DNA from 3 places in the Hymenobacter defluvii genome. Region 1 is predicted to be linked to each of the others. Evidence: riboswitches for the same ligand, from Rfam matches in the RefSeq annotation. Region 1 holds a riboswitch; each other region holds the start of a gene.
The links. Region 1 has a riboswitch for S-adenosylmethionine ahead of J4D97_RS04615 (O-acetylhomoserine aminocarboxypropyltransferase/cysteine synthase family protein). Riboswitches for the same ligand answer to the same signal wherever they lie in the genome.
Positions count from the first base shown of each region.

Region 2: it holds a riboswitch for S-adenosylmethionine, as region 1 does, so the genes downstream of both, J4D97_RS00650 (homoserine dehydrogenase) here and J4D97_RS04615 (O-acetylhomoserine aminocarboxypropyltransferase/cysteine synthase family protein) in region 1, are expected to answer to the same signal.
Region 3: it holds a riboswitch for S-adenosylmethionine, as region 1 does, so the genes downstream of both, metH (methionine synthase) here and J4D97_RS04615 (O-acetylhomoserine aminocarboxypropyltransferase/cysteine synthase family protein) in region 1, are expected to answer to the same signal.

Region 1 is NZ_JAGETX010000002.1:102,893-107,912, reverse strand. Features, by position in the region: gene metX (homoserine O-acetyltransferase MetX) at 1-801, opposite strand, end outside; gene J4D97_RS04615 (O-acetylhomoserine aminocarboxypropyltransferase/cysteine synthase family protein) at 1,039-2,418, opposite strand; SAM riboswitch class I at 2,758-2,874, opposite strand; gene J4D97_RS04610 (LysM peptidoglycan-binding domain-containing protein) at 3,087-3,389, opposite strand; gene J4D97_RS04605 (hypothetical protein) at 3,617-4,024, shown strand; gene J4D97_RS04600 (lysylphosphatidylglycerol synthase transmembrane domain-containing protein) at 4,131-5,020, opposite strand, start outside.
Region 2 is NZ_JAGETX010000001.1:172,935-177,954, forward strand. Features, by position in the region: gene J4D97_RS00640 (cryptochrome/photolyase family protein) at 1-735, opposite strand, end outside; gene J4D97_RS00645 (SDR family NAD(P)-dependent oxidoreductase) at 886-1,602, opposite strand; gene J4D97_RS00650 (homoserine dehydrogenase) at 1,741-3,006, opposite strand; SAM riboswitch class I at 3,169-3,276, opposite strand; gene J4D97_RS00655 (pyruvate carboxylase) at 3,545-5,020, shown strand, end outside.
Region 3 is NZ_JAGETX010000005.1:143,388-148,407, reverse strand. Features, by position in the region: gene J4D97_RS11050 (alkene reductase) at 1-454, opposite strand, end outside; gene J4D97_RS11045 (PA14 domain-containing protein) at 611-1,780, opposite strand; SAM riboswitch class I at 2,005-2,116, shown strand; gene metH (methionine synthase) at 2,189-5,020, shown strand, end outside.

The sequences.
Region 1 (5,020 bases):
TCTACCCAAATTGTGCGAGTCCATAGCCCTCGATAGCGTTACGTAAGAATACGCATCGAAACGGGCCGCGAGCTTTTGGCCCTGGTAGCGCTGGTAGGCGCTGGCGCGGAAATCAGTGAGCTTCTCGTCAGTTTCTTCCTGCTGCGTTTGGCCGTAGGCATCGTAGGTGCGGTAGCTGAGGAGCGCTACGGCCCGAGCTGCTTGCAAGCCAGCCTGGCCGCCCTCGGGTGTGGCCGCGTGGTAGGTAGGGTCAGCCAGAATGGCCATGCGTTGGGCTTCGTTGAAGGCAATGCCCCAGGGCGAATGCCGGGCGCTGGTAGCCAGCACCACCAAATGCTCGAATAAAGCAGGCTGCTGCACGGCCCACTCCAAGGCTTGTTGCCCGCCTAGCGAGCCACCTATCAGCGTATGAATTTGTGTGATGCCCAGGTGCTGGCACAACAACTCGTGGGCGGCCACCTGGTCGCGGATGGTGACCAGGGGAAACGTCTGGTAGGGCGCCGGCGCGCCGGGCGCGGCTGGCGTGAGCGGCCCCGTGGAGCCGTAGCAGGAGCCCAGCACATTGGCGCACACGATAAACCAGTCGGCCGGATCGTAGTAAAAGCCCGCACCAAACAAGCCGGGCCACCACGTCAGCACGTCGGCGTTGGCCGTGAGGGCGTGGCACACCCATATCACATTGGTGCCAGCGGCATTCAGCGTACCCCAGGTGCAGTAAGACACCTGCATCTGGGGTAGGGAGGTGCCACTCTCCAGCGGAAAGGGCTCAGGTGATACAAAAAGGTGAGTTGAATCCTCCATAAAACGCGAAAAGCAGGCAGTGGTACCGGCCGCCGTATTGCGTCCGGTACGCACTTCCTGCGCATAGAATATACCTCAAATTGGAGCCGGTGCCGAGGGAACGTTTAAAAGTCCCACCCCAAAAACAAAACCCAGTCGGCACCGGACCAATTAGATTGTCATTTCGAACGCAGTGAGAAATCTGAGTGAAGACGCCAAGTTTTACTCAGATTTCTCACTGCGTTCGAAATGACAGGCTTATACTTCCAGTGGCTGAACGTGCTCCTTGGCTGGCTTTTGCAGCGCCTCCTCCGACTCGTCGGGGGTAGCGAGGTTTTTCACCGCATCAAAAGCTTGTTGCAGGTCACCTTTGATGTCTTCGAAGTGCTCTATGCCTACTGAGAGGCGCAGGGAGGTAGGCGTCACGCCCGAGGCTAGCTGCTCTGCTTCCGACAACTGCTGGTGCGTGGTAGCCGAAGGCTGGATGATGAGCGTTTTGGCATCGCCTACGTTGGCCAAGTGGCTTACTAGCTTCAGGTTATCGATGAACTGAGTAGCCGTTTCCTTCGAGCCTTTGATGCTGAACGTAAGCACGCCGCCTGCTCCTTTGGGCAGGTATTTCTGCGCCAGAGGGTAGTAGGGGCTGCTTTGTAGACCAGGGTAGTTCACCGATTCCACTTGCGGATGCTGCTCCAGCCAGTTCGCAATTTTCAGGGTGTTTTCTACCGTGCGCTCCACGCGCAATGAGAGCGTTTCCAGGCCAATCAGCAACTGCCAGGAGTTGAAGGGGCTGATGGCGGGACCAAAGTCGCGCAGGCCCTCTACCCGTGCCCGAATGGCAAAAGCGATGTTGCCAAATGGCCCGCCTACCCCAAATACGTCGTTGAACACCAGACCGTGGTAGCCATCGGAAGGCTCTGTGAACTGCGGGAACTTGCCGTTGCCGAAGTCATACTTGCCGCCGTCTACAATCACGCCGCCCACGCTGGTGCCGTGGCCGCCAATCCACTTCGTGGCCGATTCTACCACGATGTGCGCGCCGTGCTCCAGGGGGCGGAACAGGTAACCACCTGCCCCGAAGGTGTTGTCTACTACCACCGGCAGGTCATGCTTTTTGGCAATAGCCGTAATCTTCTCGAAATCTGGAATGCTGAAGCTCGGGTTGCCAATGGTTTCCAGGTAGATAGCCTTGGTTTTGTCGTCAATCAGCTTCTCAAATTCCTCGGGCTTGTCGCCATCGGCGAAACGCACTTCAATGCCCAGCCGCTTAAATGCTACCTTAAACTGGTTGTAGGTGCCACCATAGAGGTAGGTGGTGCTCACGAAGTTGTCGCCGGCCTGCAAGATGTTGTTGAGGGCGATGAACTGCGCCGCCTGACCCGAACCTACTGCCACAGCCGCTACCCCGCCTTCCAGAGCCGCCACACGCTGCTCAAACACGTCGGTGGTGGGGTTCATCAGGCGGGTGTAGATGTTGCCAAACTCCTTCAGTGCAAACAGGTTAGCACCGTGCTCAGCGTTTTTGAAGACGTAGGAAGTAGTCTGGTACAAGGGTACAGCACGAGCGCCCGTGGTAGGGTCGGGTTGTTGGCCAGCGTGGAGTTGGAGGGTTTCGAAGTGGAGGTTCTGCGTAGACATATGGAAAACGAAAAAACGAGTCAGAGAAGAAGAAAAAAAGCAGGATTTGGAAACTCCAGGGGCTGTCGGAGCCGGGCCAGGGACGCAGCAGGGTGTGCGTCGGAGGAGAGGGGCCGCTCGTGCGCAAGGCATGAAGCGGCGTGCTGGCAAGGGAAAGGAGCGATGCGCGCTACGGCAGCATCAAAAAGCTACATCCGACAACCCCAACACATTCGCATTCGCACCGGCGCAGTAGCCCGTGAAACGCAAGAACCCGCAAAAATTTCGGAACGCGACGAGGCGGCCGGAGTGTGCGAGTAGGTAGGGATGATGTCGGAAGAAAGCAACATGTGGTACTCAAGGTTATAGTTCCCGCCGGCAATACGCCAAGCGGGCAGGAATTGGCACCTGTCGCGCTTCCGCGGATGGTTGCCAGTGGGTCACGGAGCCTGTTCTCTCGCCACTTCTGTATAAATCTCAAAAAAACTACCCCAGCGTGTTGGGGGAGTACCGGGTTGGTGGTTGCAAATGTAAAGGCAGGATTTTAAAATCCAAACTTTAACGAAAATATTTTTTCGACACGACGGCCGGAAATGCAATGGGTCTGCGAGGGCCGTAGGAGAGAGGGATATACAAGAAAAAAGCCGCTTTCTGCTACAGAAAGCGGCTTTTTGATATATTGGGTTAGCTTAGAGCTTAGGCAATTGTAACACTTGGCCCACCTCGATTTTGTCCGGGTTGCTGCCAATAGTGCCTTTGTTGGCGTCGTAAATCTGGTGCCACTTGCTGGCGTCGCCGTAGTGGTTTTTGGCAATTTTGGAGAGCGAGTCGCCGCTTACTACCGTGTAGGTTTCGCTCGTGGTAGCTGCTGCGGTAGTGGTATCGGCTTTGCTGTTGCCGAAGAAATCGGTGTCGGCATTGGCGTTGGGCGTCCCGGCGGCAGGGGCAACAGGTTTTTCTTCGCCTTTATTCAGAAAATCAAAGAGTCCCATGATATATCAAATGCTAGGAGGTGAGGGAACTAGGAAAAACTGCATGTGGCTGAGCCTCATACGGTCTTGCGTAACTTACGCTTGCCGAGCATTTTGGTTGTGCGGAGCACAGAGGCGCTTGTGTGTGGTAAACTCTTTCGGGCTGGGGGCGTAGAAGTCGCAATATCGGCGCAGTGCTATACCGTATTGTGCGGTTTGCTTTTATTCACCCCATTTCACTCCTCCCTATGAAACGTTCTCCTCTTTCTTACCTAGCCAGCCTGTTGGTACTAGTGTCTCTATTCATGGCTAGCTGTAGCTCAGAAAACAAAGTAGGCGAAACCAACCTGCTCTATGGCACCGACAGCAAAACCTGGACAACTGACAAAGAAACCAATGCCGCCGGCGAAAAAGTGGCCCAAACCAGCGCCGACAAGAAAACAGAGCTAAAATTCTACTCCAATGGTTCGTTCAATATGTCGTCGCCCGCGCAGAGCATGCAGGGCAACTACACCTTCGACCAAACGGCCAAGAAAATTACCCTCACGCCTACTGGCGCGCCCAATTCTATGACGTTCGACGTGGTGAACCTGACCAAGGATGAAATTACGCTGAAAGCTCCCGACGGCTCGCAGATGATGCTGGAAGCTCAATAGAAATATTGGGTTTTAAGTGTCGAATGAGCTTTGACACACAACACAAAAGGCCCGCTGACGAAGATAGTCAGCGGGCCTTTTGTGTTGTGTAGGAGGGGTAGGCTCGTTACGACGCTATAACCTCGGCCGCTGCTCGCCGGCCAAACACCCGGCCTACCCACCGCGGCAGGAAAATGGCGCCGAATACCAGGTACAGGTAGTAGGTAGTGATGCGATAGAGTAGCACAATGAAATTGGTCATGGTGGGCGTGCCAATGAACTTGCCGAAGAAGGTAGGGAAAGCACCTTCGGCAATACCTGCGCCACCGGGCGTAATAGCCAGCAACAGAATTACTTTGTAGGTAAGGTTGCGGGCGAAAATCATGGCAAAATCGTGGCCCGTAACCTGGATGAAAGCGGCAATAATGCAGCCGATAACCGCGTAGCGGGCCGTCCAGACGAAAATGGTAGAGAAGATGGCGCGCAGCCAGTAGCCCGCGCCGTTGCCACGCAGCTGGGCCGAGGCCGCTACCATCTCGGCGCCGTGCTGGTAGGCGCTGCCACGCCACCGTCGCAGCAGCTGCCACGAAAAGAACCGCACCAGAAACCGTCGCACCGATATGGGGTTGATAAACAGCGCGTACAACATCAGCCCGGAGTAGAGCGACACCATCACGTAGCTCAGCACAAAGGCAATTTGCAAAGTAGTGATGAGGCCGCTGTGCAGGGTTTCGTCGGGGTAGAGGCCCTCGCCGGCCAGCAACACCACTAGCGGAACCAGCACCACATAGTACATATTATCCAGCAGGGCCGTCACCATCACATAGGCCAGCGATTTGCCTAACGTAATGCCTTCTTTATTCAGCAGAAAGGGTGCTACCGAGGTGCCGCCTACTGCTGAGGGTAGAACACAGGAGGCAAATTCCCAGACCATAATTACCTCCATGCTAGCCCGCCAGCTTAATACTTTCTCCGAAATGTGCCGGATGCGGTACATATAGCCCGCATCGCGGGCAA
Region 2 (5,020 bases), on a different contig from region 1:
CCGTACGCTGAGCGTGCCGTGGCGCAGGTGCACCGAGCGGTGCGTAGTGCCGTGGTCGTCGGCGAGGCGGTTACGGGTTTTGTCGTAATCCTCTACGTAATTTTTATTGGGTAGGCGAGCGGGCGGTACGGGCTGCTCGTAGCGTCCAAACCCCATGTCGGAGAGGGTAGGGCGAGCCGGAGCATGCGCAATATGGTGCAGGTTTTCCTTGGTGAATAACCGCCGCGACGGCCGTTCCTGGAAGCTGTCGTCCTGCAAAGCGGCCCGCCAAGCCTTATTGTAGGGACCGTATACTTTAGGCGGTGTGCCCGCTTTGGTTAGCACCTCGTCCTTAGCAAAAATCACCTGGTCTTTGTGCGTCGTAAAGGGCACATCGTGCTTGCCCAACAGTTTGCCAATAGCCTCATCTCGTTGGCGGGCGTAGGGCTCGTAGTCCTCGTTGGTGTGCACGGCGGCCAAGTCATAGTCCTTCAACAACTGCTCGAAGACCTCCTCCGGCTTGCCGTAGAACACCAGCATAGTGCCGCCGTTGTCCTGGGTTTCCTGCGCCAGCTGCTCCACGGCGTCGTAGATGAACGTCACGCGGGCGTCCTGCTTGCTGGGCAGCTTATCCAGAATGTCGCGGTCGAAAATGAACAGCGGTATTACCGGCGCATTGTCTTGCAAAGCGGCTGCTAGGCCGGTATTATCGGTGATGCGCAAGTCGCGCCGGTGCCAGAAAATCGTGATTTTCATAAGGGTTGTTTCTTATGCAACTGAAAAATCTGTCATCCTGAGCTTGCGAAGGACCTTCTCACGCTAGAACGACAAGTTTACCAACGACTCGTTCTAGCGTGAGAAGGTCCTTCGCAAGCTCAGGATGACAGATTACAAAACATCACTGCCTTACTTCAACCGGCCCATGCCACCATCCACGGGCAAGACTTGGCCCGTGATGAAGCTGCTGTGGTCGGATAGTAGGAACGACGTCATGTAGGCCATATCCTGGGGCTGCCCCACGCGCTGCAAGGGGTGGCGCTTGGCGCTGGCCTCGGCCTTCTCGGGGGTGTTGAGGAGGGTAGCTGCCAGGGGCGTATCGGTGAGGGAAGGCGCAATGCAGTTCACGCGGATGTTGGCACCGGCATATTCGGCGGCCAGGGCGCGGGTGAGGCCCTCCACGGCGGCTTTCACGGTGGCTACGCTGGTATGAAAACTCATGCCCGTTTCGGCGGCTACGGTGCTGAAAAGCACGATGGAAGCACCACTGGCCTTTTTCAGCCGCTTCACCACAGCCTGCACCACTTGCACAGCACCCAGCACGTTCAGCTCAAAATCCTGCCGAAAGTCAGCCGGCGCAATGCGCTCGAACGGACGCAGCCGGATGCTGCCGGGGCAGTAGACCACGCCGTGCAAGGTGTCGGGTAGGGAGTCGAAAGCAGTAGCAACAAGGGGCTGCGTAACGTCGAGGGGTAGGAAGGTGGTGCCCAGCTCGGCCAACTCCGGCGACTCGTGCCGCGAGGCCGTAAACAGGTTGGCTTTCAGGCCATGCAGCAGGTGAGCTGTAGCCAAGCCAATACCGGAGGATGCACCTACCAGGAGAATATTCTTATCAGCAAATTCCATGAAAAGCGAAGCAAGTGAACGGTTGAGTTTCTGCTACGCAGGAATGGCTGTAGGTGGTTATTACCAGCTCAAAAAAGCTCGACAGCTAGCAGGGTTCTTTCCCGATAGCCGTCGAACTATAAGTTGATAGACAATCAATTACTCGGCAAAATACGCGGCGGCTCCGGCGAGCTGGGTATCGGCGGGCCGAGCGGTAGCTGCTGCTCGCAACGGGGTAGGGAGGCGCACTACGCAAATGCCGGGCAGCCGCAGCCACTCGGCTTGCGCCAGTTGAGCCAGCCCAATGGTACCTGTGAGGTAATGCCCGCGCACGGCCGAGCGGAAGGTTTCGTGCACCCGCGTGAAGTCGGCTTCCTGGGGGGCATGCTCGTCCGTGAACGTCACCAGCACGTCTACTTCAGCAGCGTCGGGCGTCAGGGCTGAGTCGATGTTCTGGCTGATTTTCTTGTACTCGTAGCGGTAGCCGTAGGTAAGGGCCGACAAGTCGCTGAGCACGGCGGAAGCAGTAGGCACGGCGCCCGCCCCGCGGCCCAGGAAAAACTGCCGGTCGGCAAAGCCGCTCTGAGTGATGAGGCCGTTGTACTCGTCCTGCACCCGCGCCAGCTCGTGCTCGGGGCGCACCAGGGTAGGCAGCACGGCAGCCGCCACATTGCCGTCGGGTAGGCGGCGGGCCTCGGCAATTAGCTTGAGTGCTAGGCCTTTCTCGCGGGCGTAATCAGAGGCCAGGTCGCTGAGGCGGTCGATGCCTACGGCCAGGATTTGCTGAGGTGACGTTACCAGTCCGAACGCATGCGTGAGCAGCAGCACCAGCTTGTTGCGGGCGTCCAGACCTTCCACATCTAAAGCAGGATTGCTCTCGGCGAAGCCCAACGCCTGCGCCTTGCTTAGGGCCTCGGCAAAGGAAATGGCATCGCGGTGCATGGCCGTGAGAATGTAGTTGGTGGAGCCGTTGATGATGCCCTCCACCGCTTCTAGTAAGTCGGTGTCGTAGTATTCCTCCAGGTTCCGAATGACGGGCAAGCTGGCGCAGGCGGCAGCCTCGTAGAGCAACGGAGTGCCGGTTTGACGCTGCAATTCTATCAGCTCGGGCAAGTGCTCGGCCAACATTTTTTTGTTAGCCGTCACCACGGCTTTGCCCCGGCGCAGGGCCTCGGTTACGATGTGGTAGGCTTCGTCAGCGTCGTCAATCAGCTCCACAATCACGTTCAAGGACTCATCATTCAGCAGATCGGCGCGGTCGAACGTGAATAGCTCGGTGGGTAGGCTGCGCTGCTTGGCGCGGTCTTTCACGCCAATGCGGCCAATGCGGGCGCGCAGGCCGGGCGTGCGTTCCAAAACAGTGTGCAGGCCCTGGCCTACCACGCCAAAACCAAATAAACCAATACGGATGTCGGAGCGAGTCATGCGGAAAACGAAATCAAGGCAGCGGCTACTGCCGTAGGTGAGGGAAAATTCCGCCTCCACCCCGAAGCATCTCACCAAGATTTCTTCCCGAAAAGGCCCAAAAAAAGCCCTTCCGACAAGTCAGAAGAGCCAAACCCCAAAACGGGGCGCCGAGCCTTTCGTAACTTATCTTCATCTGCTGTCGCAGATTCAGGATGTAGCACCTTGTAGCTATGACTACCGGTTGCTAAGGCATCGCAGGGCCTGTCCCTCCGCCTTTCTTGATAAGTGCTCCGTTGTGGGAGCGGTAGGGCAAATATACGAGGCCCGCGGTTGGCGGCAAGTATTTGCATTCGTACTTGCTCGTAGCATTACTCACACTCGCCTCCGCTCTCGCTCTACTATGCCGAGCGAGTGCGAAGGTGAGTGCATGAGTACAAAATTGAATGGAAGTGCCTAATAATTGTCATTTTGATCGTAAAAAGCAGCCTTTTTTGTCCTTTCTGTTAAATTATTGCCTAGTTTGAGGCCGCGCTGACTAAAACACCTCTACCTACTCATGAATATTCGCAAACTCCTCGTTGCCAATCGGGGCGAAATTGCCATTCGCGTAATGCGTGCCGCTACCGAATTGGGCATCACCACGGTAGCCGTATACACCTTCGAGGACCGCTACTCCCTGCACCGCTACAAGGCTGATGAGGCCTATCAGATTGGCGAAGACGACGAGCCGCTGAAACCCTACCTTGACATTGAAGGCCTGCTGCGCATCGCCAAAGCCAACGGTGTAGACGCCATCCACCCCGGCTACGGGTTTTTGAGCGAAAACGCGACCCTAGCCCGGCGCTGCGGCGAGGAAGGCATCATCTTCGTGGGGCCACGGCCCGAAGTGATGGAGGCGCTCGGCGACAAGGTACGCGCCAAGGAAGTGGCCTTGCGCGAGCAAGTGCCTATTATTCAGAGCAGTGAAGAAGAGTTGAATGACTTCGAAACAGCTCGCGCCGAGGCCAACCGCATCGGCTACCCTGTAATGCTGAAAGCTGCCAGCGGCGGTGGGGGAAGGGGCATGCGCGTCATCCGCGACGACGACCAGTTGGAGAAGGGCTTCTTCGAGGCCCGCAACGAAGCCCTGAAAGCCTTCGGCGACGACACCGTATTCCTCGAGAAGTTTGTGGAGCAACCCAAGCACATTGAGGTGCAGGTAGTGGCCGACGCCTACGGCAGCGTAACGCACCTCTACGAGCGCGACTGCTCGGTGCAGCGCCGCTTCCAGAAGGTAGTGGAGGTAGCGCCCGCCCTGGGCCTGGCTGAGGAACTACGCGAGCAATTATACGACTACGCCCTGCGCCTGGCCCGCGCCGTGAACTACAACAACGTGGGCACGGTGGAATTTCTGGTGAAGCCGGAGGAAGGTGAGATTTACTTCATTGAGGTGAACCCGCGCATTCAGGTAGAGCACACTGTCACGGAAATGGTCACGGGTGTCGACCTCATCAAAACCCAGCTTTACATCGCGTCGGGTTACCACTTGCAGGACCCCGAAATCAACCTCGACCCGCAGGTGCGGCCCCGCATTACGGGCTTTGCGTTGCAGTGCCGCCTCACCACCGAAGCGCCCGAAAACGACTTCAAGCCCGACTACGGCACCATTGTGGCCTACCGCTCGGCGGGCGGTTTCGGTATCCGGCTGGACCAGGGCTCGGTGTACCAGGGCGCCAAGATTCTGCCGTTTTTCGACTCCTTGCTGGTGAAGGTGTCGGCCCAGGCGCCTACCCTCAAGGAGGCGGCCGAGCGGATGCTGCGCACCCTATCGGAGTTCCGGATTCGGGGCGTGCGCACCAATATTCAGTTCCTGCAAAACATTGTGGCGCACCCTGATTTTCAGAATGGTAGCGCCACCGTCGACTTCATCAAAGACCATCCTGAGCTATTCAAGTTTGAGGTGCGCCAAGACCGTGGCACCAAGCTGCTGACCTTCTTGGGCGACATCATCGTGAACGGCAACCCCGACGTGCACGGCGCCCAGGACCCGGCC
Region 3 (5,020 bases), on a different contig from region 1:
CGCTCAACTCCAGTGCCCGTGGGGTAGGCACTTCTTCCATGCCCTTGCCCGTGAAGGCCTTGGCGCCCTCCGGCTTGATGGCCGACGGGGCCACCGGCAGCTCGCCATTATGAAAAAACGGGTGCGACACCCGACCCACGTGCCACAGTTGAATGTAGATGCGCCCGCCTGCTTCGTGCACCGCGTCGGTTACCTTTTTCCAGCCGGCCACCTGCTCCTCAGAGTAGATGCCGGGCGTGTTGATGTAGCCCACGCCCTGCTCCGATACCTGCGAGCCCTCCGTGATAATCAGGCCCGCCGAAGCGCGCTGCACGTAGTATTCCACGTGCATATCGGTAGGCTTGTGCGCGTCGTTGTCGGCGCGGCTGCGCGTCATGGGCGCCATCACAAGGCGGTTGGGTAGGGAAAGGGCGCCCATGGTGAAGGGCGAGAAAAGATGGGTTGTCTGTGTCATGTTGAGTGGGTGTACAGCTGCAGCAAAGGCGCTGCGCGTATCGGTGTCTACAACTCATGTTTGTACACGAATGTTTTGGCTGGTGCAGAGGTTATCGAATCTTAACACGCTCATGCTACCGCGCCATCTTGCTCGCTGGTATTACTATCTATCGCCCTACTCCACTACCACCTCTACCCGCCGGTTGCGAGGCCGCTGGCGCGGGTCGCGGTTATCAGCCACTGGCCGGGTGCCGCCATAGCCCACCGCCGCTAGCCGGAGCGAGTCGATGCCTTGCTGCACTAGGTAGCGCCGCACTACTTGGGCACGTTGCTCGGAAAGCTTTTGGTTGAGCGTCGCATCGCCAATGTTATCGGTGTGGCCGGCTATTGTTAAGCGGAGTGTGGGCTGTTGCTGTAGGGTGTGGGCTAACGCGTTCAGGGTAGGGTAGGAGGTAGGCAGCAGCGCCGCCGTACTGCGAGTGAAGTAGAGGTTGGGCAGTGTAAGTGTCTCACCTTTCGTGAGCATGCTCAGGGTAGGTAGAACAGGAGTTGGTGCTACAGCATCGGCTGCGGCTGCCTTGGGGCGCAGCGCCGTAAGCGGCTGGATGGTCGCTGGGCGAAGTGTTGCCCGTCTGGTTTGTCGGACCTTGGTGACGGTTGTTGCTTTAGGAACGGGGGTGGTCGGCGGTGCGATAGGTGCGGCGGCCACCGCTGGCGGCGGAGCAGGGGTAGAGCGCGGCGCGGCCTTAGCCGGTAAAGAAGGGTAGAGGTAGCGCGTAGGAATGGGCACCGAGTCAGTTTCGCTAAAGCCTACGGCCTCACGCACCTTATCCCACCACGAAGGCTCCGTGAGAGGTGGCGTTTGCCAGGCCAGCAGCGCTCGGGTGTCGAAGTTTGCCTGAAAGTACTCCACTCGTATAGGGTAGTAGCGCCCAGCCTTCAAGACCATATGCGTAGAAGACATGGTAACTGGCTGATATTGCCAGGAGTCCAAGATCTGCTGCTGCCCAATCCATACGCGCATTCCATCGTCAGTAGCAATCTTGAATTTGTAAGTGCCCGTCGAAGGAGCGTAGAGGTAGCCCGTCCAGCGTACCGAAAACCACTGGCCCGGCACCCCCGGCCCCGGCGACACATACCGCTCCGATGGTCGGCCGGGGGTAGGCGGGCCGTAGGTCCAGTCGAAGTCGATATTCTTATCGAGGCGAGTGAGTACCAGCTTCTCAAAGTCGCGCCCAGCATAGTACTGTCCCCGCAAGCCCATGCCGGCAGAAGGCGGCATAATAGTCTGCGCTAACACCGCGCGGCTGAGCAGGAAACCAGAAAGCAGGAGGAAAATCCGCATAAGGTGCATAACCACGAAACCAGCGGGGGATAGATGCTCTGGGTTACTAGCCGCTGATGATACAAAATGCGGCAGAAGTAAAAGCCGTGACGATTTTTTCAACAGAGTGGCGCCTCCTGCTCATCAAACAAGATTTTCGATCTACCAAGCCAACCTCGCGCAGCAGCCTCAGCAGAAAAGCCAGGACGGTTGTAATCTGAGCTTTGAGCTGTATCTTTGCGTATTACTTATCCAGAAAGACCGAGGGATTGGGCCCTGTGACGTCTTGGCAACCTGACATATTACAAGGTGCCAACTCCCATTTCGCCCTACCTATCGGGCGGAAGAAGATAAGTACAGGAACCTGCTTCGGCGGTTTTCTCTTTCTGGATAAGCTTTCGTACCCGCTGCTTTCCCGAAGGAAAATCCATGAAGACGACCTGCCCCGACTCCCCGCTCTACGACATCCTCCAACGCCGCCTCCTAATTCTGGACGGCGCCATGGGCACCATGATTCAGCGGCACACGCTGACGGAGGAGGACTTTCGCGGCCCGCGGTTTGCCGACCACGCCAAGCCCCTGCGCGGCAACAACGACCTGCTCTCGCTCACGCGCCCCGATATCATCAAAAGCATCCACGCGGAGTACTTTGCCGCTGGTGCCGACATGGTGGAAACCAACACCTTCTCCGGCACCACCATCGCCCAGGCCGATTACGCGCTGGAACACATTGTGTATGAGCTGAACTATGAGTCGGCGCGGCTGGCCCGCGAAGTAGCCGACGAGTTTACGGCCAAAGACCCCAGCAAGCCGCGCTTCGTGGCCGGCGCTATTGGCCCAACCAACCGCACCGCCTCCCTCTCGCCCGATGTAAACCGTCCCGGCTTCCGAGCCGTGACATTCGACGAGCTGGCCCACGCCTACCACGAGCAAGTGCGTGGACTGGTAGACGGTGGCTCCGATGCGCTGCTCATCGAAACCATCTTCGACACGCTGAACGCCAAGGCGGCCCTGTACGCGGTGCAGCAGTTCTTCGACGAAGGCGGCCGGCAGGTGCCCATTATGATTTCCGGTACCATCACCGACGCTTCGGGTCGGACCCTGAGCGGCCAGACGGTAGAGGCGTTCTGGAACTCCATTCGTCACCTGCCCCTACTCAGCGTGGGCCTGAACTGCGCCCTCGGTGCCGATCAGCTTAAAGTATATGTGAAGGAGTTGAGCCGCATTGCCGACGTGCACATTTCCGCCTACCCCAACGCTGGCCTACCCAACGCCTTTGGTGGGTATGATGAGTCGGCCGAGGAGTTTGCGGGTTTGGTGGAAGGCTACCTCACCGATGGCCTCGTGACGGTGGTAGGCGGCTGCTGCGGCACCACGCCCCAGCACATTGCCGAGCTGGCCCGCCTGGCCGACAAGTACAAGCCGCGCGTCCTACCCGAGGTGCCGCCCGCTACCCGCCTGAGCGGGTTGGAGCCGTTCGGCATCACCGAGCAGAGCTTATTTGTGAACGTGGGCGAGCGGTGCAACGTGACCGGCTCGCGCGCCTTCGCCCGCCTCATTCGTACCGGCAACTACGAAGCTGCCCTGGCGGTAGCCCGCGACCAGGTAGAAGGCGGCGCCCAAGTCATCGACGTGAATATGGACGAAGGCATGCTCGACTCGGAGCAGGCCATGACCACCTTCCTCAATCTGATTGCCTCCGAGCCCGACATTGCCCGCGTGCCCGTCATGATTGACTCCTCGAAGTGGAGCGTGCTGGAAGCCGGCCTGAAGTGCGTGCAGGGCAAAAGCATCGTCAACTCCATTTCCCTCAAGGAAGGGGAAGAAGTGTTCAAGGCCCGCGCCCGCACGGTGCGCCAGTACGGCGCGGCCGTGGTGGTCATGGCCTTTGATGAAAACGGCCAGGCCGACAGCTACGAGCGCCGCATCGAAATCTGCCAACGCAGCTATGATATCTTGGTGAACGAGGTAGAGTTTGCGCCCGAAGACATCATCTTCGACCCTAACATCTTGACGGTAGGCACCGGCATGGAGGAACACCGCAACTATGCGCTGGACTTCATCGAGGCGGTGCGCTGGATCAAGCAGAACCTGCCCGGCGCCCTCACCAGCGGCGGCGTTTCGAACATCAGCTTCTCCTACCGTGGCAACGACGTAGTGCGTGAGGCCATGCACTCGGCCTTCCTCTACCACGCCATCAAGGCGGGCCTGGATATGGGCATCGTGAACCCCAGCCAGCTGGGCGTGTACGATGAGGTGCCAAAAGACCTGCTCGAACTCTGCGAGGACGTCCTGCTGAACCGCCGCCCCGATGCCACCGAGCGCCTTGTGGACTTTGCCGAAACGGTGAAGCAGAAGGAAAAGGTGGAGGTAGTGGCCGACGCTTGGCGCAGCCTACCCGTGCAGGAGCGCCTGCAACACGCCTTGGTGCGCGGCATCACGGAGTTTATTGACCAAGATACCGAGGAAGTGCGCCAGCAGGTAGGGCGCCCATTGGAGGTAATTGAAGGCCCCTTGATGGCCGGTATGAACGTAGTAGGCGACCTGTTTGGGGCCGGTAAAATGTTCCTGCCGCAGGTCGTGAAATCGGCCCGCGTGATGAAGAAGGCCGTGGCCTACCTAGAGCCTTACCTGCTGGCCGACAAGCAAAGCGGCGACCGGCAAACCGCCGGTAAAATCCTGCTGGCCACGGTGAAGGGCGACGTGCACGACATCGGCAAAAACATTGTGGGCGTGGTGCTGGCCTGCAACAACTTTGATATTGTGGACCTGGGCGTGATGGTGCCGCTGGAAAAGATTCTGGACGAAGCCGAAAAGCAACAGGTCGACATCATTGGCCTGAGTGGCCTGATTACGCCTTCGCTCGATGAGATGGTGTACGTAGCGCAGGAAATGGAGCGGCGCGGCCTGCAAACGCCCCTGCTCATTGGCGGCGCCACTACCTCGCGCCTGCACGCCGCCGTGAAGATTGCGCCCGCCTACACCGGACCCGTGGTGCACGTGAACGACGCCTCTCGCTCGGTGGGGGTAGCGGCAGGCCTGCTGGGCTCAGCCAAGGAAACCTACGCCCATACCGTGCGCGACGAGTACGAGACTCTGCGCAACGACTACGCTGGCCGCCAGCGCGACAAACGCTACCTCACCATCGAGCAAGCCCGCGAAAATGGCTTTAAGGCCGATTGGGAAGAAACGCCGATTACCAAGCCTACCTTCTTGGGAACGAAGGTGCTGGAAGACTACGACTTGGCCGAGCTAGCCACT